One region of the [Clostridium] cellulosi genome, then DNA from elsewhere that is predicted to be linked to it. Evidence: predicted binding sites of a transcription regulator. Region 1 holds the regulator's gene; the other holds the start of a gene.
The links. Region 1 encodes Rex, which represses fermentation and respiration genes when NADH is low (regulators of the CRP and FNR family bind a similar motif). Its sites were predicted from a motif close to ATTGTTAANNNNTTAACAAT; they were not measured.
Positions count from the first base shown of each region.

Region 2: V6C21_RS04515 (phosphoglycerate kinase) is a predicted target of Rex. The motif match lies at 7,212-7,231, and genes of this name have one in related genera.

Region 1 is NZ_JBAIZF010000026.1:206,324-222,224, forward strand. Features, by position in the region: gene V6C21_RS08735 (aconitate hydratase) at 1-1,886, shown strand, start outside; gene V6C21_RS08740 (isocitrate/isopropylmalate family dehydrogenase) at 1,918-3,081, shown strand; gene V6C21_RS08745 (redox-sensing transcriptional repressor Rex) at 3,202-3,852, shown strand; gene adhE (bifunctional acetaldehyde-CoA/alcohol dehydrogenase) at 4,093-6,705, shown strand; gene V6C21_RS08755 (CTP synthase) at 7,013-8,617, opposite strand; tRNA gene V6C21_RS08760 (tRNA-Arg) at 8,874-8,950, shown strand; gene V6C21_RS08765 (helix-turn-helix domain-containing protein) at 9,297-10,193, opposite strand; gene V6C21_RS08770 (alpha/beta hydrolase) at 10,675-11,643, shown strand; gene V6C21_RS08775 (sensor histidine kinase) at 11,852-13,684, shown strand; gene V6C21_RS08780 (response regulator) at 13,671-15,254, shown strand; gene V6C21_RS08785 (extracellular solute-binding protein) at 15,352-15,901, shown strand, end outside.
Region 2 is NZ_JBAIZF010000016.1:84,857-100,757, reverse strand. Features, by position in the region: gene V6C21_RS04550 (CPBP family intramembrane glutamic endopeptidase) at 74-1,078, shown strand; gene V6C21_RS04545 (nucleoside deaminase) at 1,083-1,580, shown strand; gene V6C21_RS04540 (AbrB/MazE/SpoVT family DNA-binding domain-containing protein) at 1,676-1,918, opposite strand; gene V6C21_RS04535 (nucleoside recognition domain-containing protein) at 2,341-2,952, shown strand; gene V6C21_RS04530 (spore maturation protein) at 2,991-3,515, shown strand; gene gpmI (2,3-bisphosphoglycerate-independent phosphoglycerate mutase) at 3,559-5,076, opposite strand; gene tpiA (triose-phosphate isomerase) at 5,111-5,878, opposite strand; gene V6C21_RS04515 (phosphoglycerate kinase) at 5,968-7,161, opposite strand; gene V6C21_RS04510 (tRNA (cytidine(34)-2'-O)-methyltransferase) at 7,335-7,838, opposite strand; gene V6C21_RS04505 (hypothetical protein) at 8,017-8,418, opposite strand; gene V6C21_RS04500 (acyl-CoA thioesterase) at 8,638-9,111, shown strand; gene amrA (AmmeMemoRadiSam system protein A) at 9,190-10,608, shown strand; gene amrS (AmmeMemoRadiSam system radical SAM enzyme) at 10,612-11,475, shown strand; gene V6C21_RS04485 (class I SAM-dependent RNA methyltransferase) at 11,513-12,127, shown strand; gene V6C21_RS04480 (hypothetical protein) at 12,072-13,100, shown strand; gene V6C21_RS04475 (DUF2871 family protein) at 13,505-13,708, opposite strand; gene V6C21_RS04470 (helix-turn-helix domain-containing protein) at 13,736-14,605, shown strand; gene V6C21_RS04465 (CPBP family intramembrane glutamic endopeptidase) at 14,943-15,566, shown strand; gene V6C21_RS04460 (GNAT family N-acetyltransferase) at 15,663-15,901, shown strand, end outside.

The DNA.
Region 1 (15,901 bases):
GCGACATGACCCCGGGAACAGAAATTGGGCTTAAAATTGACCAAACACTTACTCAAGACGCCACTGGTACAATGGCTTATCTTGAGTTTGAAGCTATGGGCATTAAGCGTGTCAAAACTGAAAAGTCGGTTGCTTATATCGACCACAACACCCTTCAAACGGGATTCGAAAACGCTGACGACCATAGATATATTCAAACAGTAGCCAAAAAACACGGTATCTATTTTTCACGTCCCGGCAACGGTATTTGCCACCAACTTCATCTTGAACGCTTCGGAAGGCCGGGCGCTACGCTGATTGGTTCCGATTCCCATACGCCGACAGCCGGAGGAATAGGCATGCTCGCTTTCGGCGCGGGCGGCCTTGACGTAGCGGTTGCCATGGGTGGCGGTACTTACTACATACCTATGCCACGCATGGTTAAAGTAACGCTGACCGGACGCCTTCGCCCGTGGGTATCCGCAAAGGATATAATTCTCGAAGTATTGCGCCGTCTCACCGTTAAGGGCGGCGTCGGCAAGATTATAGAATATGGCGGCGAGGGTATCCTCGGCCTGTCAGTTCCGCAGCGTGCAACAATAACAAATATGGGTGCGGAGCTTGGCGCGACAACCTCGATTTTCCCGTCGGATGATGTTACTCTCGAATTCCTCAAGGCACAGGGTCGGGAGTCTGACTGGATTGAATTGCTGCCGGACGGCGACGCGAAATATGACGAGGTCATTGAAATCAACCTCTCTGAGCTTGAGCCTCTGGCTGCTAAGCCCCACAGCCCTGACAACGTCGATACTGTAAAAAATATAGGGCCGATTAAGATAAATCAGGTATGCATAGGTTCCTGCACAAACTCCTCGCTTTATGATATGATGAGGGTTGCTTCAATCCTGCGCGGTAACAAGGTACATCCCGATGTTTCCTTGGCTATAGCGCCGGGTTCAAAACAGGTTTTCACAATGATAGCCCAGAACGGCGCACTTGCCGACATGATTGCAGCCGGTGCGCGCATACTCGAATGTGCCTGCGGCCCATGTATAGGCATGGGGCAGTCACCTTGCTCCGGCGGCGTATCCCTCCGGACATTCAACCGCAACTTTGAGGGACGCAGCGGCACGGCAGACGCGAAGGTCTATCTTGTAAGCCCTGAGACGGCGGCTATTTCCGCCATTACCGGCGTTCTCACCGACCCACGCACCCTCGGCACCGAACCGGAAATCAGGCTGCCGGAAACATTCCTCATCAACGACAATATGATTGAGCCTCCTGCTGATGAAAAAGAAGCCGATAACATTGAGGTTGTCCGCGGCCCGAACATCAAGCCTTTCCCGAAGACATCGCCGCTCAGCGACAATATAGAAGCTCCCTGCCTCCTCAAGGTCGGGGACAATATAACAACAGACCACATCATGCCTGCAGGCGCAAAGCTGCTGCCTTATCGTTCAAATATACCGAAACTTTCGGACTATTGCTTCACGCGCTGCGATGAGACTTTCCCGTCCCGCGCTAAAAAAGCAGGAAAGGGCATTATTGTTGGCGGCTCTAATTACGGCCAAGGGTCTTCACGCGAACACGCCGCTTTGGTGCCGCTTTATCTTGGCATTAAGGCTGTTGTCGCCAAATCCTTTGCAAGAATCCATATGGCCAACCTTGTAAATGCCGGTATTCTGCCGCTTATATTCCGCAATCCTGACGATTACGATAAGATAGCGCAGGGCGATGAACTTGAGCTCAACTCAGTCCGTGAGACACTGATTTCAGGAAAAGATCTCATATTGACCGATAAGACGAACGGCGCGAAGATCCCGGTTTACTGTGAGATTTCTGAACGCCAGAGAAAAATGCTGCTTGCCGGCGGACTGCTCAACTATACCCGTGAACAGAACCGCTGATTAATAATACTTTGTGAACGGAGATTAAGAGATGAACAGTGAAATCAAGTCTGCTGTAGAAAAATTTGAAAAGCTCATTGAGAGCCAGCTCGAGAGAGTCGAGCGCATGAAGAATCAGAAAGGTTTTATTGATTATTCAAAACTGGATAAGATTATAATCGGCGTATGCGGTGGCGACGGCATTGGCCCCGTAATTACAAACGAATCCTCCCGCATCCTCCGCGAACTGCTTGCGGATGAGGTGAAGAGCGGCCGCGTTGAGTTCCGCAATATAGAGGGGCTCACCATTGAAAACCGCGTCAAGGCCGGAAAAGCTATTCCTGACGATGTACTCGAAGAGCTTAAAAAGTGCCATGTAATCCTCAAAGGCCCGACCACAACCCCGCGTGCCGGCGACCCGTGGCCGAATATTGAAAGCGCAAATGTTGCGATGCGCAAGGAGCTTGACCTATTTGCAAACGTACGGCCTGTCCGCGTTCCGGATAAAGGCATTGACTGGACATTTTTCCGCGAAAACACCGAGGGCGCTTACACGCTCGGCAGCTGCGGCATAAATGTCACAGACGACCTCGCCTTTGATTTCACCGTTACAACAACCCAGGGCACTGAGCGTATTGCCCGGCTCGCGTATGAATACGCCAGGAAAAACGGCAAAAAGCGCGTTTCAATCATAACAAAGGCGAATGTTGTTAAGACAACCGACGGCAAGTTCCTGAAACTCTGCCAGGAAATCGGAAAAGAATATCCGGAGATTACGACTGACGACTGGTATATTGATATTACTACCGCAAAACTTATAGATGAAAAGCGCCGCAGGGATTTTTCAGTATTTATACTCCCGAACCTTTACGGCGACATAATCACAGACGAGGCCGCGGAATTCCAGGGCGGTGTCGGTACAGCGGGAAGCGCCAACATTGGCATGCGCTATGCGATGTTCGAAGCTATCCACGGTTCCGCTCCCAGAATGGTGGCAGAAGGCCGCAGCAAATACGCCGACCCCTGCTCAATGCTCAGAGCGAGCGTCATGCTGCTTTCACATATCGGATTTAATGACAAGGCGGATAAGCTTGCCCGCGCGCTTGATATCTGCATGTTTGAGGAAAAGAAACTGACGATTACCGGCCGGGATACAGGAGCTACCTGTGAAGAGTTCGGCGATTATGTACTTGAAACGATAAACAAGCTCGGCTGATACGGGGTTTGCGGTTTCTGAATGTCATATTGGGAACTGCAGCATGCAGGCTTATCAATAGGTTTAGAGTTGCTCATAATAGGTTAACCGTCAGGATTTACGGATATTGGAGGTATAACCATGCCAAGACATGAACGTGTGTCTCTTTCCGTTATAAGGCGCCTGCCGCGGTATTATCGTTTTCTCGGGGATCTTGTAAAAAACGGAGTGACGCGGATATCATCAAGGGAGCTCAGCCTTAGAATGGGTCTTACGGCGTCCCAGATACGTCAGGACTTAAACTGTTTCGGCGGTTTTGGCCAGCAGGGCTATGGATACAATACCAGCCTGCTGCGGGAGAAGATTGGTGCAATATTAGGCATTGATAGCGGTAATCCCACGATAATCATTGGCGCGGGCAATATCGGACGTGCCATCGCACTCAATATGGATTTTTCCAATATGGGGTTCAATCTGATCGGTATTTTCGATATAAGCAAAGAAATCATCGGAACTGAGATACGCGGCTTGGAGATTCTTGATATCGCCGAACTTGAAAGTTTCTGTGAAGAAAACCATCCGCGTGTAGCCGTACTTACTTTGCCGCGCGAAGCAGCACCTCAAGTTGTCGAAAGGCTCGTAAAGCTCGGTATTGAAGGATTCTGGAACTTCAGCCACTATGATTTTTCTGTGAAATACCCGAACGTAGTGATTGAAAATGTGCATCTTGGGGACAGCCTCATGACCTTAAGTTACCTCGTAAAGAATAATGATAAAAAAGAAAATAGTTAAAAATAGAGCTATTCTAAGCCTTTGCCGCTTATCTTGCTAATCATCATTTTTCCAAATCTGCTTCCGTCCTGCATGCGGAAGCAGATTTTTTGCTATATGTGTATTTTCTCTAAAAATTTTCATACCTTATTTATGTGTTATGTAGAACAAACTAAAATGGCTAATTTTTGTTGACGTAGTATAAATTTATTGCTAAAATTTAATTGATAGAAATTTAACAATCAAAAAGGGGGACTAATCATGGCAGATGAAAAGGCAAAAAAGCAAAATCAGGATCAGGCTGAGATAAATGCTGCGATAGACACCCTGGTAAACAATGCGCAAAAAGCTCTTTCAGAGTATCTCAAACTTGACCAGGAACAAGTCGACAAGATTGTTCACGCCATGGCCCTGGCAGGACTTGACCAGCACATGCAGCTTGCCAGACTTGCGGTTGAAGAAACCAAGCGTGGTGTATATGAAGATAAAATAATCAAGAATATGTTTGCGACCGAGTATATTTGGCACGATATAAAGTATCAGAAGACTGTCGGTGTTATAGATGAAAACGACATGGAAGGCTATGTTGATGTAGCCGAGCCTGTCGGCGTTGTAGCAGGTGTCACACCTGTAACGAACCCGACCTCGACAACCATGTTCAAATCACTTATCTGCGCGAAAACGCGCAATCCTATCATATTTGCATTCCATCCGTCAGCACAGAAATGCTCTGTCGCAGCGGCAAAGGTTATGCGTGACGCAGCCGTAAAAGCCGGAGCACCTGAACACTGCATTCAGTGGATTGAGAATCCGTCCATTCAAGCGACAACAACTCTTATGCATCATCCCGGCGTTTCACTTATTCTTGCTACCGGCGGAACAGGCATGGTAACGTCAGCTTATACTTCGGGAAAACCGGCTCTCGGCGTCGGCCCCGGCAACGTCCCCTGCTATATCGAAAAATCGGCTAATTTAAGACGCGCCTGCCATGACCTTATCCTTTCAAAGACATTTGACAACGGTATGATCTGCGCATCGGAACAGGCTGTAATAGTCGATAAAGAAATAGCAGCAGAATTTGAAAAGATTATGACCGAAAACGGTTGCTATTTCCTCAACAAGGAAGAAACCGAAAAGGTATCGAAATTTGCTATAAACAATGAGACAATGATGGTCAACCCGAAGATTGTCGGTCAGTCTGCGGTATGGATTGCCGAACAGGCTGGCGTCAAGGTACCGGCTGACACCAAGATCATCATTGCAAAGCTCGATAAGATTGATTACGATGTCCCGCTGGCACATGAAAAGCTGTCGCCAGTTCTCGCATACTTTATAGCTGACAGCAAGGAAACTGCCTTTAAAGCGGCTCTCCGTATGCTTGAGATAGGCGGTTTGGGCCATTCGGCGGTTATCCATTCTTCAAATGAAGACATCATCAGAGAATTCGGCGACGTCATGAAGGTCGGACGCGTAATCGCCAACTCGCCGTCTTCGCAGGGCGCTATCGGCGACATCTACAATACGAATACTCCTTCTCTTACGCTTGGCTGCGGTTCTTACGGCCGTAACTCCACTTCTTCAAATGTATCCTCCGTCAATCTTATCAATAAAAAGCGCCTTGCCAAGAGGAGGGTTAATATGCAGTGGTTTAAAGTCCCGCCGAAGATTTATTTTGAATACGATTCGGTTCAGTACCTTGAAAAGATGCCCAATATCAGCCGCGCTTTCATTGTAACTGACCCGATGATGGTTAAGCTCGGCAACATAGATAAAGTTCTTTTCTACCTGAGAAGACGTGAGCAGTACTGCCACAGCGAAATTTTTGCTGAAGTTGAGCCAGACCCGTCGTTTGATACCGTCATGCGCGGCGTCGAGGCCATGAAGAAATTCCAGCCTGACGTCATAATTGCAGTCGGCGGCGGTTCGGCGATGGACGCTGCGAAGGGCATGTGGCTCTTGTATGAGCATCCGGACATAGACTTCAAGGGCATGAGACTTAAATTCATGGATATCCGCAAACGTGCTTTCCAATTCCCGGAGCTTGGCAAAAAGTGCAAGATGGTCTGCATACCGACAACCTCTGGTACAGGCAGTGAGGTCACAGCTTTCGCAGTTATCACCGATAAGACAAACAACATCAAATATCCTCTCACCGACTACTCCCTGACACCGGATGTCGCTATTGTTGACCCGCAGTTTGTTCTCACAATGCCGAAGTCAACTACGGCGGATACCGGTATGGACGTTCTGACACATGCTATTGAAGCCTATGTTTCCGTCCTCGCATCCGATTATACAGACGGCCTTGCGCTGCGTGCCATTGAGCTGGTATTTGAGTACCTGCCCAAGGCCTATGACAACGGAGCTGACCGCAAGGCCCGCGAAAAGATGCACAACGCTTCCTGCATAGCTGGTATGGCGTTTACCAACGCATTCCTCGGGCTGAACCACTCCATGGCTCACAAGCTGGGCGGCGAGTATCATATTCCTCACGGAAGGGCAAACGCTATCCTCCTGCCGTATGTAATCGAATACAACGCGTCAAAACCGACGAAATACACAAGCTGGCCGAAATATGAGTATTATGTAGCACCTGAGCGCTATGCTGAAATTGCAAAGCATGTAGGTCTGCCGGCCAGAACTACAGAAGAGGGCGTCGCTTCTCTTATCAAAGCAATCCGCGATATGATGCGCCATATGAACATGCCGATGTCCATAAAAGAGTGCGGCGTTGATGAAAAATCGTTCATGGCCAACGTCGATGCCCTTGCCGACAAGGCTTTCGCCGACCAGTGCACAACCGCTAACCCGCGTCTGCCGCTCGTCAGCGAAATTGCAGAAATCTACAAGAAAGCCTATTACGGCAAAGAGTAATAAACCTGTGTTTTATAAAACAGTCCCACGATTCACGTGATCGTGGGACTGTTTGTTTCAAAATAATTAATTTGTACCGAAGGGAGCTTAAAAAGAGCAGGAATCCTTGCAGACGGATTTATAAGAAACAGTTTGGCAAAGGTACTCTTTATTATTTCAAAATAAAAAGGGACAAAAAAATAAGACGGCGGCTGCTTTGGCAGCCGCCGCATTGTTTCAAATTCATATATTATGTCTTAGGGGAATACCATATATGTCTGATTATTTTTGTTATCTGCGGTTTCCCGCAAATTGCCGGTAAATATAATTACTTTTTATGCTCTTTCGCAGCTTTGACAAAAGAAGCAAACAACGGGTGGGGCCTGTTGGGACGTGATTTAAACTCAGGATGGAACTGAACGCCAATGAACCACGGATGATCCGGCAGCTCGATAATCTCAACCAGCTTTGAGTCCGGAGATATGCCGGCTATTTTAAGTCCAGCCTTTACAAAATCGTCGCGGTAGGCATTGTTGAACTCATATCTATGCCTGTGGCGCTCATATATAAGCTCATCATTGTAGATTTCGCGGCAGCGAGAGCCTTCCACCAGCTTGCAGGGATACAATCCAAGCCTCATTGTGCCGCCTTTATTGGTTATTTCTTTCTGCTCCGGCATAAGGTCAATTACCGGATACTCGCACTCATCGTCGAATTCGCCGGAATTGGCGCCCTTGAACTTCAGCACTGAGCGGGCATACTCGATGACCGCCATCTGCATACCGAGGCAGATTCCGAAATACGGCACCTTGTTCTCGCGGGCATATTTTGCTGACAATATCATGCCTTCGATGCCTCTGTCGCCAAAACCTCCCGGAACGAGGATACCGTCGCAGTCCCCGAGAAGTGAAGAAACAGTCTCAGGCGTGATATCCTCACTGCTTATCCATTTTATCTCTACTTTAGCGTTGTTATAGATACCCGCGTGGCACAGTGATTCGGCAACAGACAGATAAGCGTCATGCAGCTCCACGTATTTTCCGACAAGAGCTATTTTGACTTTATCTTGTGCCTTCTTATATCTTGTGACCATGTCTGTCCAATCCGCAAGGTCAGGCTTGCGGTTTTCAAGGTCGAGATGATAGCAGACAGATTCCGCAAGCCCCTCTTTTTCAAGCATAAGAGGAACTTCGTAAAGCACTGGTGCATTGAGATTCTGGATAACATCCTGCGGGCGGACATTGCAGAACAGGCTCAGCTTTTCGCGCATTTCCTCCGGAATAGGCTGATTGCTGCGGCAAACGATTACGTTTGGCTGAATACCGAGGGACAGCATCTCCTTTACACTGTGCTGAGTCGGTTTTGATTTGAGTTCGCCTGAACCATAAATATAAGGCACAAGTGTGACGTGTATGAACATCGCATTTTTGTGCCCTACTTCTTTGGCTGCCTGCCTTATTGCTTCCAAAAAGGGGAGCGATTCAATATCGCCGACTGTGCCGCCGATTTCAGTGATAACGATATCAGTACCGCCGCTCTTTCCGACTCTGTAGATCCTTTCCTTAATTTCATTTGTAATGTGCGGAATAACTTGAACAGTTCCGCCAAGATAGTCGCCGCGGCGCTCCTTTGTGATAACACTCCAATATATTTTACCAGTCGTTACGTTGCTGTTGACTGAAAGGTTTTCGTCGACAAAACGCTCATAGTGTCCAAGGTCAAGGTCCGTTTCAGCCCCATCGTCAGTGACGAATACTTCACCGTGCTGATAAGGGCTCATTGTACCCGGGTCAACATTTATATATGGATCAAATTTCTGTATAGTAACGCGGTAGCCTCTTGCTTTGAGCAAGCGTCCGAGCGAAGCAGCAGTGATTCCTTTGCCCAGTCCTGAAACAACACCGCCTGTGACAAAAATATATTTTACCGGCATTTCGGTACCCCCTCCGAAACTCTGTTAAATGAAATAATCATACTTAACTATTTTAGCCGTTTTATAATGTCAGGTCAAGTAAAATTAACTCGCTTTTTGCTTCAATTGCGAACTTTTTAAATTTCCCTGACCGTAATATGTACCATTAGAAAACGCAGTATCGGACTTTACAACTAGTATTGCATTTGTTATAATATAACGTACCGCTTTATAAAAGCATTTTAAAATCGTTTTGATTTTTGGTTTAATTTAATATGCGCTCGTAGCTCAGTTGGATAGAGCATCAGACTCCGACTCTGAAGGCCGCAGGTTCAATTCCTGTCGAGCGCACCACCGGCTAGCGCCGGGGCAGGACGCGCACTTTACTTTTGTGAAGTGCGTTTTCTTTATTTGCCCGCGGTTATGCCTCTTATCTAAACGGCACCCTATTTGGTAACGGCTGGCGCCGGGGCAGGACGCGCTTTTACCTTTGCCCGCGGTTTTACATATTATCTAAACTATACCTTATTTCGCACTGGCTGGCGCCGGGTATTCCGAGGCAATACCAGTTGCTCAAAAAAGTGTACTGAAGAATGAAATAACAAAGTTTTTTAAGGGAGCAGAATTAATACAGTTCACAGGTCGAATGACTTGGCGGACTGCGTTTTTTGCATCTTTCCGCATCTATTTAAATATAGTATTAATTAATTTTGTTTTTATATTGCGTAGGTGTGCTGCCGTTGTACTGTTTAAAAATGCGGTTAAAGTAACTTACTGAGCCAAATCCCAGACTGTTTGCAATGTCAGTTACAGAAAACTTTTGAGATTTCAGCAGTTCTTCCGCACGATGAATTTTAATTGCATTGCAGAAATCAACAAAGGATTGTCCAATTGTTTTTTTGAAAGTTCGGCTGAAATAAGCGTAACTCATGCCTGCCATTTTAGCTGCATCCTTCATACTTAGTTTTTCCTCTGGATTCTTAACGATTCTGTTTAAGACATTTTGGAGCTGCAACACATCAGTGAAGTCGCAGCCATCTTCAACAATGGCTAAATATTTATTTTCCAACAAATAAACCAACAGACTAAGTGTCAATGAATTTAGTTTCCATTCATATTCCGGTGAATATTCGATTTTCCTATTTTCATCTTCTAATGGTGTAACGAAAACTGGGACTATTTTTACGATTTCCAACAATAAGCGCTCTAACTCGCTATTTTTTTCTACTATAAGGATGCAGTTATGCTCCAATTTATTTGTGGGGAATAAAAGTGAGTTTTTTTTCAGTGTAAACGCATTTTTGTTCAGAAAGTTATAGCCAAATTGAACTACTAAATTTTTGCTTTGGCCATTGCCGTATGAACCGTGCACACACAGCGGCGGTTTAACCAGCAGACAATTGTTAGGGGTTTCTATTTTTTCGCTGTTTATTTGGTAAATGCCACTGCCTTCGAACAAATATTCAATTTCAAAAAAAGAATGGCAATGGTTTGGAAATCCACTAGCTTCTTCACGTATCCCGTTAGCATAGACACAACCGCTTACATTGATCTCAGCGGGATTCTCACCGCTTTGAAGTGTTTCTTGATAAATCATATGTGGTTGCTCCCCTTTAATAGGATTTGTATGAAGTGCTTTTCACAGTTCATCTACCTGTACGAAATTATATATCAAACTGTTTTTATACTCAATAAATACAAAACTATATATGAGCGCCGTGTAATATTGGCGCGAAAGTTTTTAAATATATTTATACATTCCATAATAGATAAACTGTTCATTAGCACCCAACTACACCAATTAATAATAACATGTTCGTATTTTGAAAGTGAATGTTTATTTTTTGAATTGATTTGAGGAAATTTAATTATTATAATACAATAAAAAATAATAAATATGTTCAAAAGAAGGACAATTTATTTAGAAAATTTGACAAAGGACTTCGAAATAATCATTCAAATGGGAGGTGTCTTACGCTAATGCGTAGGTCACCTTTTTATTAAATTTAAATGGCCTTATTGTGATTACATTATATAAATAAGCAGCAAATACAATGGGGAATATAGGAGCGTTTAATATGAAAGTATTCAGTTGCAATTTGTGGGAAGCCGGAGAATATGAGTATCCTATGGCGTGCGGGTTTATTCCGACCATACACGGTTACCTTCACGAAGAAAATACAGCGGTCAGGCCTTGCATGCTGGTAGTGCCGGGCGGGGGGTATTTTTTGGTTTCTCCAACCGAGGCAGAAATAGTTGCTTTAAGGTTTTATAAAGAGGGGTACAATGCTTTTGTCTGCACATACACCACCAATCCGCTAAATGCTGTGCCATTAAAAAAACAGCCCATGAAAGATTTATCCAGAGCGATTCGCTATATACGCAAAAATGCCTCAGAATTTCATATTGACCCCAATAAGGTCATAGTGTGCGGCTTTTCCGCAGGGGGCCATCTTTGCGGGAGTGTTTGTGTGCACTATGATGACATTGAGGATCCGAATCCTATATATTCCGCGATATCAAATCGCCCGGACGCGGCTATTCTTTCCTATCCCGTTATTACGTCGGGGGAAAAAGCGCATAGGGATTCTTTTTGTTTCCTGCTTGGCGCTGATGCGACACAGGCCGAACTAAATTATATGTCGCTTGAAAAGCATGTAACAAAGAATACACCGCCATGTTTTATATGGCATACGGCCACGGATGAACTGGTTCCAGTGGAAAACAGTTTTTTGTTTGCAGAGTCCTGCAAAGACAACGGCGTTCCATTTGCGCTCCATATTTTCTCGGACGGACCACATGGATTATCGCTGTCAAACCGCGATTGGGCGGCTGGGAAATTCGGAGAACACTATACATTTGCACAAATGAAAAAAACGGTTGAGAAGATTCAAGATAACGAAATTTCTGTACCAGATTCGGTAAGAGATCATTTGATTGACGTACTTTCAGATGTTGTCCCCAAAATAAAGCCATATCAGGAAGTGGCAATCTGGCCGGAACTTGCTTGTAACTGGCTGAATGAGATATTCCAAAAAAGAGTGTAAAAAGACTGCCCTTATACACTTTAATATGGGACCCGCATGAATGTATTTGTGCAGAATTCATGCGGTTTTTTGTTCTTATGCAAAAATAAATATAATTTTTTTAAATGCGGTGCCGTTTTATTTTAATATAAAAAATGATATGATTAATCTTAAGTTGTCCTTATGAACCGATGGAAGAAACGCGCGTTGATTTTTGGGGAGGGGCAAAATGAAATCGATAAAGAAACCGAAGAGAATCAAATTACCGAATAAACTATCGATTAAAATTCCGTTGGCCTATTTCATTGTCATCATTGTTACGGTTGCCTTTAGCTCCGCAGTTCTAAATAAGATAAATTCTGATTCTGCACAAAAAAAGGTCAGTGAGGCATCCTTTAAAACAATTACTTCCATTAAGACAAACGTGGACTTAATGATTGAGAATGTTGATAACTATTCCAAAATGATGCTTTCAGACAGCAACTTGCAGAGCCTGCTTAAGGAGGGGAATGTATACTCCAATTTGCAGACACAGGCTAAAGTGAGCAAATATATTTATAATCTCATTATGGCGGAACCGGTTATCGACTCGGTCTACATTTTCGATAACAATGGAAGTTCAGGAAACTGCTTTTATGTGGGCCAACAAGCCCCTCCGACGCTTGTAAAAAGTAGTATAAAAGATGCGTCATGGTATACAGAAGCGATAAAAAACAATGGGAAATACATATTGCGGATAAATGGCGGCGGAATTTTTTCAAACAGCAGAGGAAATTATGTTTCTTTCATCCGCCTTATCCGCGATGTGAATACAGCAAGTAATTTGGGTATGATGATAATCAATATACCTGAAAGTGCATTTGTCCAGTCTTACGAAGAAGTTGTAGAAGAGAATTCTTTACAAGTGGTTATCTTGGATGAACAAAACAATATTATTGCTCCCAATATATCTGATAAAACATCAGATAATAAAAGTATGGATTTTTTTAAGAACGTGCTTTCAAAAAATATTGATAACATGCAGCAGAAGCTTTCGCATGACAGCATCGATTATATGAAAATTAGTGACAATTCTCAAAAATACATAATTTCATATCTGACAGACGAGAACACCGGTTGGAAATATATTTCGATTATTCCGCATAATGCTATAAAAACCGAGAATAATTCAATGTTTTTTCTTACAGTGCTTTTCATACTTATTAACGGTGTAATTTTCTTTGTCAGTTCTTTTTTGATTTCAAAGAGCACTATAACGCCAATTCACCAACTCTTGCACTCCATGAAAAAAGTCAATGAAGGCAATTTCTGTGAAATCACAATCAAGCCGAACAATGACGAGTTCCAGCAACTGTTTGACGGTTACAATGCCATGATTAGACAAATAAACCAACTACTTGAACGGGTTATAGAGGAGCAGAAAACTATACGAAAAGCTGAACTGTATACCCTTCAAGCGCAAATAAAACCGCACTTTTTATATAATATACTGGATTCTATTGCTTCTCTTGCTATTTCTGGGGAGACTGAACAGGTATGTAATCTCGTCGAATCTCTTGGAAATTATTATCGCATCAGTGTCAGCAAGGGCAAAGAAGTTATTACAGTTGGCGAAGAAATCGAGATGGTGCGGAATTACCTAAATATACAGAAAATCCGCTATCAGGATCTCTTTGAAGTGGAATATCACGTTGACGAATCTTGCTTGGAGTACCCGATTTTAAAGCTTGTTTTGCAGCCGCTTGTAGAAAATTCGCTCTATCATGGTATCCGCCAAAAGGGAACGCCCGGTATTATCATCATTACAGTGCGGGAAGTAGAAAATAAGATTTGTTTGTCAGTTGAAGACGACGGTGTTGGCATGACAAAAGAGCAAATAGATATGATTATGACTGACGGAACAAACGATCAAGGCAAGAGCTTTGGACTGCGCGGAACAATAAAACGTCTTCAGATTTTTTATGGAGACGAAAATTGTATAAAAATCGAAAGTGAGCCGAATAAAGGGACAAAAATTACACTGATGATTCCAAGGGGGAGCATAAACCGTGGAGAATCTTAAGGTATTGATTGTGGATGATGAGTATTTAATACGCAATCTTCTGAAAAAGCGTATTAATTGGGAAGAATATGGAATGACCATTGTCGGCGAAGCCTCCAATGCACATCAAGCTTTGGATATGGTGGATGAATTAGTACCAGACATTATCTTTACAGACATCTGTATGCCTTTTATCGATGGAATCGAATTCAGCAGAATGGTGATTGAGAAGTATCCTGAAATCAAAATTGTTATCGTTACCGGATATGACGAATTTGAATTTGCAAGAAAAAGCGTAAAGCTCGGCATTGCTGATTTTATCTTAAAACCAATCAGAGTCTCGGAACTTATTAACGTTATAAACAGGCTGAAGAAGAAAATTTATGAAGAACGTGACCGAAACAAGGAGTTCGAAAAACTAAAACAAGAATTTAAGCAGAGCCTGCCTTTCTTGAGAGAGAAATTTTTAAACCGGTTGATTTTGCAGCCTCTTCCAGAGCAGGAAATCTCGGATAAATGCGCGTATTATAACATTCCGCTTGCTGACGGAAAGGGAAATTATCAAGTCGCGGTTATTGAAATTATGCTCCCGAAGGAAGAACAGACAGAAGAACAGTCCATATTGCTGACAATGGAATGCAGAAAAAAGGTGGAAACGTTTTTTCATGATACAGAAAACGCTATTTTTACAGATGGAAAGAATCGGATAGTTATAATAACTAATGATGATAGCAAGAATTTCCCTGATAGCTGTGAATTACTAAAAACCAATTTAATCAATTCCTATAAATGCTTTGTTTGCATCGGAATTGGCAGCAAACATAAAAAGCTCAGCGACATTTACCTTGGTTACAAAGAAGCGTGTCATGCGCTGAATTATAAAGTGATTGTAGGCAAAAATCAGGTCGTATGCTATGAGGATGTCATTGAGTTAGGAAAGCAACGTTATTACCCAAATGAAGATTTACTGGAGAAATTGCATTTTTATATCTGCGCAGGTTCTGCGGAGCATGCCGGGGATGTGTTAAACAAAATTTTAAGCAGGCCTTTCTCCAATATCAGTCAGCTCCGCCTGGCAGCTATGGATATAATTATGCAGTGCCAGTATGCGGCCATTGAGCAAAGGGCAGACGAAGACAATACCATTAATAAAGAGACTTTGGCTGCAATATTGCTCTCTGATAATCTTCCGGATCTCAAAAAAAATCTTGAGGAATTTGTCATCAACTTATCTAATTCCATCAATCATAAGAATAATGTCAAAGCAGGTAATTTAGTCGCACAGGTTAAAGATTACATAGAAAAGAATTTGTCCGATCCCAATTTGGGGCTTGCCAGCACTGCTTCCGCCTTCTATGTCAGTCCGGGTCATTTGGGAAGGCTGATGAAAAAAGAAACCGGACAGACATTTGTGGAGTATCTGACGAATATCCGGTTAAAAAAGGCAGAGATGCTTTTAAAAACAACAGAGTTAAAAGGATACCAAATCGGCGAGATGGTGGGCATCAGCGATCCGCATTATTTTAGTATTCTGTTTAAAAAGAATTTAGGCAAATCAATCAATGAATACCGGAATGGTAATAAATTATGATGTTTGAATTGTGAAATAATTATGTTTTTTTTGTGAATGTATTATGAATTCTATTTAACTTACAATAAAGGTACAAAATCTCAAGGAGGTTCGAATCATGAAAAAGGTTCTCAAAGGCACAGCATGCGTTCTTTTAGCGCTGAGCTTAATGGCCAGTGTAACAGCATGCTCCAAGGGTTCCAATTCATCAACGACTTCCGGTACTTCCGGTGGCAAAATCACGTTGACCCTCTGGGACCAGTCAGTTGGTGAAACGGATCCTGCTGCAAAACTTTTGCCAGAGATCGTAAAGGAATGGAATGAAAAACATCCGAATGTTCAGGTAACACGTAACGGGACGTCGGGTGAGCAGTATAAGACAAAGATTAAAACCGCTTTGGCTGCAAATGAAGCTCCCGATGTTTTCTACGGTTTTGGCGGCGGCAGCTTTATGCAGCCATACATAGTGGGCGGCAACTGCCTTGTTTTGGATGATTATCTCTCACAAGATACCTTAAGTAAACTGCGCCCCGGTATGATAGAGCGCTGCAAAGTAAACGGCAAGATTTACACACTTCCTGGCGTCACACATATTGCAAACCTTTATGTAAACACATATTTGTTCGATAAGGCAGGAGCAAAAGTTCCTACCAACTATGAAGAACTTC
Region 2 (15,901 bases), on a different contig from region 1:
CCTTAATTGACACAATATGAAAGCACCTGTATAATAATTATACAACTGTTAAAATTTTATCGGAGGTACCACAATGGAATATGGTGAACCCACCGTATTCGATAATAACATCAAAAAACCTCTTAAAAAATTATCGAATACCTTTTCATTTTCATTGCTGATAGAACAGGTTATCGCCGCGGTCGGTACCTTTTTAGGCATTGTCATCCTTTATATATATAGCTGTCCCTTTTCTAAAAAAAGCAATTTGCTTTCACTGCTCATTTCGAATAGATCTGATTTTCTCTATTACGTTTTGAATACTTTAGTTTATTTTACATATATGTTTATTACTTTTGTCATTATCGCAGCGGTACTCCGGCAACACCCATTTAAAGCTATACCGTTTAAAATTACACATCCTAAACTTGTACCGTATGCCATCATATTTGGAATATTCCTTTCAATAATCGGGGAACTTTATTCATCCTATTTTGACTATCTGCTGAGTTTTTTTAATCTGCAAGTAGATCTTGACTATTTCGATATTCCGACCAATACCCCTTCAATGATTTTATTTGTCATTAACATATCTGTGCTCGCGCCGATCCTCGAAGAACTTATTTTTAGAGGGCTTATTCTTCAGAATTTACGCAAATTCGGCAATTTCTTTGCAGTTGTCGTTTCAGCTCTGCTATTCGGTATCCTGCACGGCAATTTTTCGCAAACACCACTTGCTTTTGTCGTCGGGATAGCGCTTGGGTTTGCCGTAATAGAGACAGGTTCAATTGTAACCAGTATGATAATGCACTGCATAATAAATTCGTTTTCTGTTATAATCAATGGAATTCAGATGTACTTTGGAGAAAACATAGCTAATGCAGTGTATTTGATTTATCTCGGCGCTGCAATAATACTTTCAATCATAGCGTTCATTTTACTAATACGCAAGCAATTTTTCAAGGATTTAAAATCCCGGTATTTCAATAAGGATGTTTCTTGCCCAATAGCATTCAGTGTTTTTTGCAAAACTCCCGGGTTTATAATATTTCTTTCATTTTATTTAATCAATATGTTCGCTTCTTTGAAGTTCAGGTGATAAAATGACATCAACGCTTCAATCCCATTATGAATCTATGATGAGGCTCGCACTCTCTCAGGCCCGTATTGCCTTTCGTGAACGGGAAGTCCCAATTGGAGCTGTTATCTGCAAGGGCAACGATATCATTTCGTTCGGACACAACAGGCGAGAAACAGGACGCAACGCCCTTTATCATGCAGAAATTGAGGCAATCAATAACGCCTGCCGAGTGCTTGGCGGATGGCGGCTCGACGGCTGCGAACTATACGTGACGCTTGAACCATGCCCTATGTGCGCCGGCGCAATAATAAATTCGCGTATAAAGACCGTTATATTCGGCGCAAAAGACCCAAAAGCCGGAGTTTGTGGCTCAATTATCAACCTTTTCGATTTCAAATTTAACCACAGGCCAAATATAATTGGCGGTATTCTCGAAGATGAATGTTCTTTACTTTTGAAATCTTTTTTTGCGGACCTTAGAAAAGAAAAAAATCAAAATAATAATCTTGAGAGCAATTAGCGATAATCCTTATAAAATCAAAAGCGAAAGCGCTCCCGTAAAAAGCACGGGAACGCTTTCGCTTTCACATTCACTGACTAATAAATATGTATGTCTTATTTGCCTGCAAGTTCTTTAATGCAAGCCGGGCAAATATTTCTGCCTTTGAAATTCACAACGTCTTTTGCGTTGCCGCAAAATACGCAAGACGGTTCATATTTCTTAAGAACTACTGAATCACCGTCAACATAGATTTCAAGAGCATCTTTTTCGGAAATTTCCAATGTTCTACGAAGCTCGATTGGTAATACAATACGACCCAGTTCGTCTACTCTACGTACGATGCCGGTAGATTTCATTCCAATTTACCCCCTAAAAACTATAATTTGTCGCATTGTGCGACTCTATGTTTAAATATAAAGCATTTTGTATTATTTGTCAACCGTATTTTTAAAAATTGTTTCACTTTTTATTATATTTCTTAAATTTAATCATATTTTTATATTAATTGGATAACCTGTCTTATCATTTCAATCATTTTTATACATAATTTGTTTTTTTTAGTTATATTAATTTATAAACTATATTTTCTGCTATTATCTTTCAAATACCATATATTGTCACGCCATACACATTTAAACTGGTTCTTTATGGGATTTCTATTCATTACCAGCCAAAATCGATAATTTTCGATTTGTTAAATATATTTTTTAATTTGTAATTTATTGTTTTTTTGTTTCCAGATAAACTTACTGTAAAACATATCGGGGATGTGGTATTTATGATGAATTGGATATGGTTCATACTTATCGCTGTCTCAGTAGTATTCGGGATTGCAACCGGCCGAATAAACGAAGTTTCTCAAGCAACTTTAAACGGAGCGGTAAACGCTGTGACACTTTTTCTTACGCTGCTCGGCAGTATATGCCTCTGGAACGGGCTTATGAAAATAGCGGATGCCTGCGGTATTACAAAGGCATTGGCAAAAATTCTTGCACCAATCACCAAGCACCTCTTCCCCGACCTCTCGCCGTCCGGGCCGGGCATGAAGGCGATATGTATGAATATGGCCGCAAATTTTCTCGGGCTCGGCAATGCCGCCACTCCGTTCGGGCTCAGCGCCATGAAATACATGTCCAAGCAAGCGATTGACAAAAATACCGCAACAAATTCAATGGCTATGTTTATTGTGATTAACACTGCTTGCCTTCAACTGATTCCAACAACAATAGCAGTTATACGAATTAAATATGGTTCTTCTTCTCCTTTTGAGATACTGCCGTGTGTATGGATGTCCTCGATTGTAACGCTGATATGCGGAATTATATTGGCACGTCTTTTTGAAAACACATCCCTGCATACTACCAGGATAAAAGCAAAACGGCCAACCTAAACGGGCCGGAACAAGGCAATACATCAGGAGGCAAAGCTATGCCGCAATTCGGTGTTTACGCGGTTCCTATTGCCATACTTGGAATAGTGCTCTGCGGTATTATCAAAAAGCAAAATATATTCGATTTGTTTTTAAACGGTGCCAAAGAAGGTATTACAGTCGCGTTCAACATACTTCCCGCGCTTGTCGGGCTGATGATGGCTGTTGAAATGTTCAAGGCGTCCGGCGCTATGGATTTTATTGTATCAACCTTTGCACCGATTGGAAAAGCGCTTAATTTCCCGAGTGAAGTCATCCCGCTTGCGATTATGAGACCCATTTCAGGCAGCGGTTCCCTCACTGTTTTTGAAAGCCTGCTCAAAACCTACGGGCCAGACTCATTCATCGGGCGGGTGGCTTCCGTTATGCAGGGTTCGACCGAAACTACCTTTTATACTGTTGCAGTGTATTACGGTTCTGTTGGCGTCACAAAGACCCGTCATACACTGCCTGCAGCATTGAGTGCCGATTTTATCGGCTTTATTATGAGCATAATCTCCGTAAAACTGATTTTGGGCGGATAAATACCGGGCAGTTAGTACTGCCCGGCATTTTATAGTGGCTACATTATTTCTTTATTAATGACTCACCGGTCATTTCTGACGGTATATCAATTCCCATTATTTCAAGCATTGTAGGTGCGATATCAGCAAGCCTTCCGCCATCGCGAAGTTCGCAATCCTTGCCAACAACAGCAAACGGCACAAGATTGGTCGTATGAGCAGTAAACGCCGAACCATCTTCGTCAATCATCTTATCGGCGTTACCGTGGTCAGCCGTAATAAGGGTCACTCCGCCCTTATCTGCGATAGCTTTTGTAACACGGCCAACGCACTCGTCGACTGCTTCCACCGCTTTAACCGCAGCGTCAAATACACCTGTATGGCCAACCATATCGCAGTTTGCAAAATTCAATATGATTACATCATATTTATCGCTGTTGATCCTTGCTACCACTTCATCGGTAACTTTATAGGCGCTCATTTCAGGCTGAAGGTCATAAGTAGCTACTTTCGGTGAAGGTATCAGCACGCGATCCTCTCCCGGGAACGTCTTTTCAACGCCACCGTTAAAGAAGAATGTAACATGCGCGTATTTCTCTGTTTCTGCAATTCGAAGCTGGGTTAAGCCAAGGTTGCTGATATATTCGCCAAAAGTATTTGTGAGTTTTTCCGGCTTAAAGGCGACATCTACATTCGGCATTGCCGCGTCATACTGAGTCATGCAGACATATTTCAGCGGGAAAAATCCTTTTTTGCGCTCGAAACCATTAAAATCAGGATCAACAAGAGTCCTTGTTAACTCTCTTGCTCTGTCGGGTCTGAAGTTGAAGAATATTACTGAGTCATCTTTTGAAACTTCGGCGTTTTCGGCGCAAACAACAGGAACGATAAACTCATCCGTTACGTCGTTCTTATATGACTCCTCCACCGCGGCAACAGGGTCAGGATTCTTTACACCCTCGCCGTTGACTATCGCGTCATACGCCTTGGCGACACGTTCCCAGCGGTTGTCCCTGTCCATTGCATAATAGCGTCCCATTACGGTCGCGATTTTGCCGACGCCAATTTCATTTAACTTTTTCTGAAGCTCTTTTACATACTCTTTACCAGATGTCGGCGGAACATCGCGCCCGTCCATAAAGCAGTGGACATATACCTTATCTATGCCGTTGCGCTTTGCAAGCTCAAGCAAGGCATAAAGGTGCGTATTGTGGCTGTGAACGCCGCCGTCTGACAAAAGGCCCATCAGATGCAAAGCCGTGCCTTTTGCTTTGACGTTTTCGACTGCGGCTTTTAAAACCTCATTTTCGAAAAAGTCACCGTCTTGGATTGATTTTGTTATGCGGGTAAGCTCCTGATAAACAATGCGTCCCGCACCGATATTTGTATGTCCAACCTCACTGTTTCCCATCTGGCCGTCAGGCAAACCAACATTTAACCCTGACGCGCCAATCTTGGTCGTGGGACATGTACTGAAAATTCTATCTAAATTCGGCGTATTCGCCGCTTTAATGGCATTTCCGTATTCTGACGGATTAATGCCAAATCCATCCATTATTATTAATGCAATAGGTCTCTTCATAACAATCTCCAGATTCTAAAATATTTTAAATTGCTTATTTTGAAGCTGCTTCGACGATTTTCGCAAAATCAGCAGGTTTAAGTGAAGCACCGCCGATAAGCCCGCCGTCAACATCAGGCTGTGCAAGAAGTTCTTCCGCATTGCCAGCATTCATTGAGCCGCCATACTGAATTGTAAGGGCGTCTGCGACAGCTTTGCCATAAACTTGCGCTATTGTTTCACGGATAGCGTGGTTGACCTCGTTGGCCTGTTCTGCTGTGGCAGTCTTTCCGGTGCCAATTGCCCAAATCGGCTCGTAAGCTATGATAACATTTTTCATATCATCGGCTGAAACGCCGTTGAGGGCAATCTTTGTCTGCATCGCGACAAGCTCGCATGTAACGCCCTGCTCACGCTGCTCGAGGCTTTCACCAACGCAGATGATAACCTTAAGCCCATTCGCAAGAGCGGCCTTTACGCGCTTGTTTACAGTTATATCAGTTTCTCCAAAATACTGTCTGCGCTCGCTGTGTCCGATGATTACATACTCGACGTTCATTGATTTGAGCATCGGAGCCGAGATTTCACCTGTGAATGCGCCCTTCTCTTCCCAATGGCAGTTCTGAGCACCGACCTTTATATTCGAGCCTTTTGTTGCTTCAAGAACTGTTGTGAGATCAACAAAAGGAACGCATGTAACAACTTCACATTTTGCGTCTTTTACGAGCGGCTTGATTTCTTCGATAAGCTTCTTCGCTTCCTCAGGGGTTTTGTTCATTTTCCAGTTACCAGCGATAACTACTTTTCTAAGATCTTTATTCATAATAGCCTCCATTATCAAAATGATGTTCGCAGTATATTATAACATACATAGCGGCGCGGTTAAAGCCGCGCCGCAGGTTTGAATTCCAATTATTTATCGTTGAGGCATGCAATACCTGGCAGTGTCTTGCCCTCGAGGAATTCGAGCGAAGCGCCGCCGCCTGTTGAAATATGAGTCATCTTATCGGCAAAGCCAAGGTGCTCAATAGCTGCAGCGGAATCTCCACCGCCGATGATTGAGATAGCGCCGGACTCAGCAACAGCAGTTGCAATTGCTCTTGTACCTGAAGCAAATTTCTCCCATTCGGAAACACCCATAGGACCATTCCAAACAACTGTGCCAGCGCCCTTTATTGCATCAGCAAACATCTTCTCGGTTGCAGGACCGATATCAAGTCCCATCCAGCCGTCAGGAATTTCATCTGAATCAACAACTTTGCTTTCGCAGTTCGGATCGTATTTATCGCCGATGCGATTGTCCACCGGAATAAGGAATTTAACGCCTTTGCTCTTTGCTTTTTCCATGAGTTCAGTAGCAAGGCCTATTTTATCTTCTTCGCAGATTGAGCTGCCGATGTGATGGCCAAGTGATTTCATAAATGTATAAGCCATACCGCCGCCGACAATCAGTGTGTCAACCTTATCAATCAGGTTATTAATAACACCGATCTTGTCGGAAACCTTTGCGCCGCCGAGAATAGCAACAAACGGGCGTTTCGGATCGCTCAAAGCCTTGCCCATGATGCTGATCTCTTTCTGAATGAGGTAACCGCAAACAGATACGGGAACGAAATGTGAAACGCCTTCAGTTGAAGCGTGCGCACGATGAGCTGTTCCAAAAGCATCGTTTACAAATATATCAGCATATGAAGCGAGCGCTTTTGCAAAGCTCTCGTCGTTCTTTTCTTCTTCCTTGTGGAAACGGACGTTCTCAAGGAGCATTGCCTGACCGTCTTTAAGAGCGGCTGCCTTTGCCTTTGCATCCTCTCCAATGACGTCCTTAGCCATTATTACTTCTTTACCGAGAAGCTCGGAAAGTCTCTTTGCGACCGGAGCGAGTGAATACTTCATATTGAATTCACCCTTCGGTCTTCCGAGGTGAGAAGAAAGAACTACCTTTGCATTATGGTCCAGAAGATATTTTATAGTTTTTATTGATTCACGAATGCGCTTGTCATCTGTGATATTACCATTCTCATCAAGAGGAACATTAAAATCACAGCGGACAAATACGCGCTTGCCGTTTACGTCGATATCCTCAATAGTTTTTTTGTTGTAAGTCATACAAACACTCCTCGGTTTATTATTCTATGCTTACGGGCAATTACTGAAAGATTGTTAATTATAAAACAATTACCCGATAACATTTTAGTATAGAAAGAAAATATTTGCAAGAGTATTTATAATCATTTTTATAAAAAATACATTGTAGGGTTTTGGCAAGAATTACATCATCATTACTCGTCCCAACGGTATTCCCTAAGCTGGCCATGTTCCTTGAGATTGGGGAAATTCCATTGTCTGAGCACTTCATAGGCACCGATGGCAACAGAATTTGCGAGGTTCAGGCTTCTCGCCTCTGCGCGCATAGGCAGCCTCACTGTAGTATCTGGGTTTTCATATAACAGCTTTTCTGGAAGCCCTGCAGTCTCTTTTCCAAAAACCAAATAACAGCCGTCTGGATATTTAATCTCAGTATAGACATGCTTTGCTTTAGTTGAAAAATAGTAAAACGGCCCTGAATTTTTAGAAAAGAAATCCTCAAGCCCGTCATAATACTTAATTGGCGTCATGAGCCACCAGTAGTCAAGTCCGGCGCGCTTTAGCTTCTTGTCGTCAACTGTAAATCCCATCGGTTTTACAATGTGGAGGGTCGCACCGGTTGCAGCACAGGTTCTTGCAATATTTCCGGTATTTTGCGGTATTTCCGGCTCAACCAAAACTATATTTAATGAAGGCAAGTGTCTTACTCCTTAATCATTAATATGGCTATATTATACTTTAAATAAACAATCCATTTTATATTACTATGTATTGGCCATGAAAACAAGAGTCAAAACCCATAAAAAATAGATATTGTACCTGCGGCACAATATCTATTTTCCCAATATTCAACAAAATTTATATTAATTAAAAAGATTATGTTTTCTTTATAAATTCGTGACCGCAGACTGTGCATGTAACGGCAAGCTTCCCTTTATGACGAGGCAAACTAAGAATCTTTCTGCATTTAGGACATTTAAAATATACTGTAGTTTTTCTGTTCTTCCATTTTAGTGAGATATACTTGAAGAAATTCCGCATTCCAGCCGTATTGCGGGCGAAAAACTGTGCGAATCGCATAAGGCCGTTCTGGAATTTCCAAACTTCCTGACGTCTTTTATATATATTCTTGGAGAAACATCTGAAAAGCGCATATCCTATCAAAGCTACTGCAAGGAGCCATGTCCATTTATAAGGCATGAACAGTAAAGCCAGCATCAAAGCACAAAGCGAGATTATATCAATACCGTTGCGCCCATTAAATATTCTCTCAATCAAAAATTATCATTCCTCTGTTTTTAGATTAGCACTCCTTGCGTTTAAGTGCTAATCTAATATTAGCCATTAGATCAGCTTTTGTCAACATACATGCTTAATTATTTACACTTTCTTAAATAATTGCGTCATGGTATAATTTAAGCAGTATGGAATTTATTAAACTGTCTATATTATATGGAATTTTAAAACCATAATACGACAAAATAAAAAGGTGATAATATGAGCACATTACATGCAAGAAGTCCACAGGAATCTATTACTATATTGACTGAACTTGTACTGCCCGCTCAGGCAAACCTTCTCGGCAACCTCCTCGGCGGACAGCTTATGCATTTCATGGATATTGCCGGGGCACTGACCTGCCGGCGTCATTCTGGATATGAAGTTGCTACCGTCGCTGTAGACAAGCTTGAATTCAAGCACCCGATCAAAGTCGGAGAAGTCATCACTATTACTTCAAAGCTCATCTGGGTTGGAAATACATCAATGAAGGTTAAAATTGATGTTTCAGCGGAAGATACTAAGGTACACGTTTGCAAGCTCACGAATACTGCATATATGACATTCGTGGCGCTGGACTCAAATTGCAGGCCGGTAAAAGTGCCTCCGCTTGCGCCGCAAACTGACGAAGAAAAAGCTTTGTTTGAAAGAGAACAAAAGCGGTACCTTGAATTTAAGAAGTCGCGCAAATGAATTTATTGAAGAGTAAATCGTACTTTTGTAGGCAGCGACAGCCTTTATAATATTATTTTTAAAGGGGGTCTTATATTTATGAGCGATGTCATTATCGGCGGATATCTTCTTCCCCACCCGCCTGTTATTGTCCCGGAAGTTGGAAAAGGCCGCGAAAACGACGCCGCACTGACCCTTAAAGCATATCAGCAGGTGTCACTTGAGGCAAAACAGCTCGCACCAGACACCGTTATAATCATTTCTCCGCATGCCCCGCTTTTCAGTGATTATGTATTTATGTATGACTCGCCGCAGCTCAGCGGCAGTTTTGCTAACTTTGATGCCCCAAATGCGAAACTCAGTTTTGAGCAGGACAGCGACCTGCGGCAAGAGATTGAACGCGCAATGCACAAAGCCGGCATACCGGGAGGAACGCTGTCCGCGTCTGAAAAAGCCCGGTTTGATATTAAAGACGAGCTTGACCACGGCGTTCTTGTTCCGCTCTATTATTTCTCAAAACTTTATAAGGATTTTAAAATTGTTGCAATGTCATGCTCAGGGCTTGATATGCAGCAGCTCTACAATCTGGGAAAATTGCTCCGGGCATGTGCCGAAAAACTGTCCCGCAAAACGGTTATCCTTGCAAGCGGCGATACGTCCCATAAGGTAAACCGAGAAAGCCCCTACGGCATGAGGCCTGAGGGCGCGGAGTTTGACCGTCAGGTCAGTGAATTTATTTCAGCAAGTGACATTCCTTCCATACTCTCCATCGACTCTGGGCTTAGGGAAAAAGCGGCAGAATGCGGATACCGTTCGCTTGTCATCCTATGCGGGGCATTTGATAAAATAAAGCCCGAGTGCGAACTGCTTTCATACGAGGCGCCGTTCGGTATTGGTTATTGTGTCGCAAGGTTCTCCCCGTCTGAAACCAGTGCTCCCAGTGCATTTGAGCAGGCATATAAAAAAGTCCCGCGTGAGAACGAAAACCCTTATGTCAATATAGCCCGCAAATCACTTGAAGCCTATGTTCAAAGCGGAACGGAGATATCTTCTTCCCAGTTTAGAAATATTCCTAATGCCAAGGACCTGTTTGAAAAGAGAGCCGGCGTTTTCGTATCACTTAAAAAATTTGGCGAACTGCGCGGCTGTATCGGCACCACCGCGCCGACACAGGACAACATTGTGGAAGAGATTATCGAAAATGCAATAAGCGCCGGAACGCGTGACCCGCGCTTTAACCCTGTCAGACCCGATGAACTCGACTTTCTGGAATACAGTGTTGACGTATTATCCGAAGCCATTCCTGCAAAAATCAGTGAACTTGACCCGAAAACTTACGGTGTTATTGTGAGAAAAGGCAGCCGTTCCGGGTTGCTGCTGCCTGACCTTGAAGGGGTCGATACTGTAGAACAGCAGCTTGAAATTGCATGCCGAAAGGCAGGTATCAATCCCCGCGAAAACTATGATGTCTATAAATTTACGGTAACACGTCATAAGGGCAATTCAAAAGAGGGGTAATATATGGCTTTGAAAACTGCAAAATACTATGAAAAAGATAGTGAGAAAGCAGTAAAATGCCTGCTCTGCCCGAATGAATGTACGATAGGCGAAGGCAAATCCGGGAGATGTTTCGCGCGGAAAAATATCGGCGGTGAGCTGACAGCAGAAGGCTATGGCAGGATTACATCTATCGCACTTGACCCGATTGAGAAGAAACCGCTTGCCATGTTCCATCCCGGAAGCTATATCCTGTCAATCGGCTTTTATGGCTGCAATTTTACCTGCAAATTTTGTCAAAACTATCGAATTTCCCAGTGCAAAGCCGATTACAGGGAATTTACTCCGAAGCAGATAGTCGAGTTGGCTCTTGAGGCACAGTCTGCTGGCAACATCGGGATTGCCTATACCTATAACGAACCGTTGACTTCTTTTGAATTTGTATATGACTGTGCAAAACTCGCAAAAGAAGCCGGTTTAAAGAATGTCATTGTTACTAACGGCTACATCAATCGCGAACCGATGGCCGAGCTCCTGCCCTATATTGACGCTATGAATATCGATTTGAAAGCGTTTACAGACAAGTTCTACCGAGAACTTTGCGGCGGGAGTGTAGAGCCTGTCAAGCAGACAATCGCTTTGTGCGCGAAATCATGTCACGTTGAGGTGACCACATTACTTATACCTGGCTTCAACGACACAAACGAAGAAATTGAATCTATTGCGTCATTTTTAGCACATATCTCGCCTGATATTCCCTTGCATTTGACAAGGCACCACCCAGACTATAAGCTGCTGGAGCAGGCTCCTATTCGTCGTGAACGTCTGTTCGAGCTTATGGATGTAGCCCGCAGGCACTTAAAATATGTCTTTGCCGGCAATATATAAATAACTAATTTCATATTAATTCGGATTGAGGATTAAAATGCAACTAAAAAAGAATATGGAAATAGAACTACAAATAACTGGTACGACACATGACGGAAAAGGCGTTGGACGCTATAACGATTTTGTAATCTTTGTCCCGCACTGTGCAGAAGGTGAAACTGTAAAGGTTCATGTATTAAGTGTCAAGAAAAATCTGGCCTATGGAAAGCTTCTTGAAGTAATTGTCCCCTCCCCTGCCCGTATCGAGTCGGACTGTCCGGTCTCTGAAAAATGCGGCGGCTGCGTATTCCGCCATATATCCTACGAAGAAGAACTTAGAATTAAGTATAACCGCGTCAGCGACACGTTAAAGAAAATCGGGGGCCTTTCTATTACTCCAGAACAAATACTCGAAAGCCCTGAGATATATGGATATCGCAATAAAGCTCAGCATCCCGTCGGATATACGAAAGATGGCAAAATTACTGCTGGGTTCTTTGCCGCTCACAGCCATCGTATTGTCGGCTGCCTTAACTGCCAGTTAGAGCCACCATTGTTCGAAAATATTTTAAAAGCCGTCATCGCATTTATGAATGAGTATATAAGGAGGACTGTCCATGCAAATACATTATTTTCAGCGTTATCATTCCAAGGAGAATGTAGATACAGCTAATACAATGTTGATGCTCTCACGTCTTTATAATTATAATGCTGATAAGTTTTTTTCTATGTTGAATTCATTAATTCTAGGTGAGGATAAAACACCTGAAATTACATTTGATTTGCAAGTTGCCGGTGACGATAGTGTTCCAGATGCTATTATCAGTCAAAAAAGTTTTAAGATTGTTGTGGAAACCAAACTCTATAATCAATTTAATAAAGACCAGTTGATCAAGCATCTGGGTCAATTTTCAAATGAAGAAATCAAGGTACTCCTGACTCTGGATCCTAAGCCTATGAGAAAGGAGCTTTTCGATGAATTTGCGGCAGATTTGAAAGCTTATAATATGGCGAACGCGGAGCGACTCCATTCACCGATTAAACATGTGAATTTGACTTTTGAACAGTTGCTAAACGCTATGGAAGACATTGTAGATGAGCGCGATGCTGAAATTGTTGCAGTATTAGATGATTTTAAGAAGTATTGTTTCGATGAGGGGTTAATTCCGGACAGTTATAAGTGGATGAGAGCAATTGTTGCTGGTACTACACTCGAAGATAACATAGAATTGAGCTTATACTACGATGATGCATCTCGAGGCTATTCGGAACATGGATATATCGGCCTTTACAGCGGAAAAAGTATACGGGCAATTGGTAAGCTTATAAAAATCATTGTTGCTTCATACGAAAATGGTAATCTTATGTATAAAACTGAGATTGGAGAACCGGCATCTGAAGATGAACTTAATCGTATAAAAGAGGCTATTGAGCGGGCAAAGAGCTATGGATACAACTTGTACGATATACCACACAAATATTTCATTGTAGATCACTTTTACAGGACAGATTTTCGAAAGGCAAGCAAAAATCCGATCCAGAGAAGCAAATATTTTAATTTGGCAGAAATGCTCAAATATAAAAAAATGCCCACAACTGAGAAAATTGCACACGACCTTAATGGGCGTACTTGGGAAGAGTTTTAATATATGTTCTCATAAAGAAATATAGCAGCTTATTCCTACGAACGGACTAAAATGGTTGACCTGTTCCCTTGAACAGCTATATATCCTTAAAACCTGCTCGACATATTTCCTCGAACGGACGAATTTAAAGTTATATGCCAGACATTAATCTGATGCTCTCAAGCCATGTCGAAACAGTATGTTTGATGCGAAATAAGAGAATGTTAGAACGGTTAAAAATGCTTGGTTTGAGGTACGATGTTATATAAAAGTTATTCCCTTTTGATATGTGTAACTTTAAAAATAAAGATGCCCCCTTCACTGGATAACCAATAAAGGGGGTATCATTCATTTTTACTGTATGCTTTTTTTACTATCGACATCATTGATTCTATTAAGCAATATCAGGAAGAATAAGATATAAGCTATTGCCATAATAGACCTAAGCCTGCTATACCTGAAATTGAAGAATTGATTGCAGATGATATTTCAAGTTTTAATACCTCAACACATCCACGTATAGCCATCATTATAACTGTTAATAAAAGTCCGGTATTGTAAGTTATAAATAATATATTAAATTTCTTATTCTTAGTTAATGCAAAGGATTTTTCTAGTAATAATAAAATTAATAAGAAATGACATTTGCAGAGAAGTTGAAAAATGCAAGAAAAAATGCAGGAATGTCACAAGAGGCTCTCGCAGAAAAGCTCGGAGTATCCAGACAGGCAGTGACCAAGTGGGAAACAGAACGTGGAATTCCGGACATTGATAATCTTATTACAATCTCGAATCTATTTGGCATCAGTGTGGATGAATTTCTTTCACAGGAAAAAGAGGCAGCTGTTCGCAAAGGATATCTTTATGAAAGCAAAACAGAATATGATATTGACGGCAGAAAACGTTTTGATATGAAGCTGGGAGGCGCTTCTTCCCTCTTTGTTACAAGTACTGATAGTGAAAAGGTTCTGGTAAGGCTTGCGTCTAACGAGATCGCGACTTTAGAGACAGACTTCAAGGTCAGGATTGATGATATCAAAGGCCGGATTGATGTAGACGTAAACAGATATAACAAGATGACAGAAGCCAAGGCAAAAGAGGGACTTTTTATAGAAGTGCTTCTTCCAAACAAGTATCTTTCTCATGTTGAGCTGGAATCAAACTGTGATGAGTTGCATATAAACAATCTGGCCTGTGAACAAGTAGAATTTCGCGGTAAAGCGAATAAGGTATTTCTGGAGTCCGTGGAAGCCGCGTTAGAATTGGATTGCAATATCGATATGGATATTAAGATTGTAGATTTCACAGGCTCACTTGAAATCAATCAAATCACATCAACATCAAGACTTACGGTGCCGGAAAATTTCCCGTTCCGAGCTCTCGTGAAAGGGTTCTCCAATTCGGTTATCTATGAGTCAAACGGTGAAGTTGTCGAAGATTTCTCTGATGCTAATGCGGAAAACATCGTTGAGCTTAACGGCATCAAGAGCGAACTTTTGATCTGCCGCGGGAAAGCGGTGAACTGATAGTTATTGTCGTCCTTCCTAATAAAGATTTGTTTTTGAAAAAAGGCATCTCGGAAACTTGCTGGAAGAATCATAGCTTCCGGCTCTATGATAATGGAAATGAAATTTTTCTATTTTCATTGCGCGCAAGAATTTATTACTGGGTAAAGGGATACTCTTTGATAAATAAAGGGGTTTTAGACATTGTTCGATTTTTCTTCCGGCCGCTCTGTGCCGGAGAAGACAATGTCTGGAGCCCCTTTAAAATATCCATCAGAATGAAAATTAAAGTTACGTTATTTATTCATAATATATTTTATAGTATAATCTAGCTATACAATTTTATATTTTGGCAGGTATGAAAAATTCAAATTGCAAAAATCAATTAATGGCCGTTGCAGAAGCATTTATCCTTATGCTCATACTTCAGGGAATTTTATGGCTTATTTCACCCTATTTCCCGGCTACACTATTTAACAAAAAAATGATTACTATGCCGATAATGATTGTCTTGACAATCATTATAATTTGTTACGCAAAAATAAGAAAGCAAACATTGTCCGTTTTTCCTAAAAAGTTTTCTAAAGGGTATATAATTGCAACTTGCGTTGTAATCGGCCTTTATATTGCAACTCCGTCCAACTATACAGAAGGATTCACTTCGGTCATGACAATCATTTATGGAAGTATTGTAACACCAGTATTCGAGGAATTACTTATTAGAGGTTATATATGGAACAGTTTTAGCAAGGTAATGACGAATGAATTACATATCTATATTTGGAACGTTGCTCTGTTTACAATATGGCATCTTCTGTATATTATACCGAATTTCATATCTGGAAATTGGGATGTGGCAATATTTTTGAAACTTGTCGCAGGGTTAGGCTACGGAATAGTACTTGGGTTTATCAGATTGAAAACTAAGAACTGTTGGTCAACTATTTTAGCGCACGGAACCTTGAACCTTTTTATGATTTAATATTACAATCACAAAAAGCTCAATATCCAAAGTTTTACTGCATTTTTGTTCCATACTAAATATTTTTAAAAGCTTATTTCAAAGCGGAGGCTACCTATGAGTGAGATTAAAATAAGGAATGCCCATATTAATGATGCGGAAAGGCTTTTAGAAATCTATTCTTATTATGTAATAAATACTGCTATCACATTTGAATATGACGTTCCAACGCTTAGCGAATTTCAAAATCGAATGCGGCGCATAATGGAGAAATATCCTTATATAGTTGTCGAAAAAGATGGAATCATACAAGGCTATTCATATGCAGGTGCATTTGTAGGCAGGGCCGCTTATGA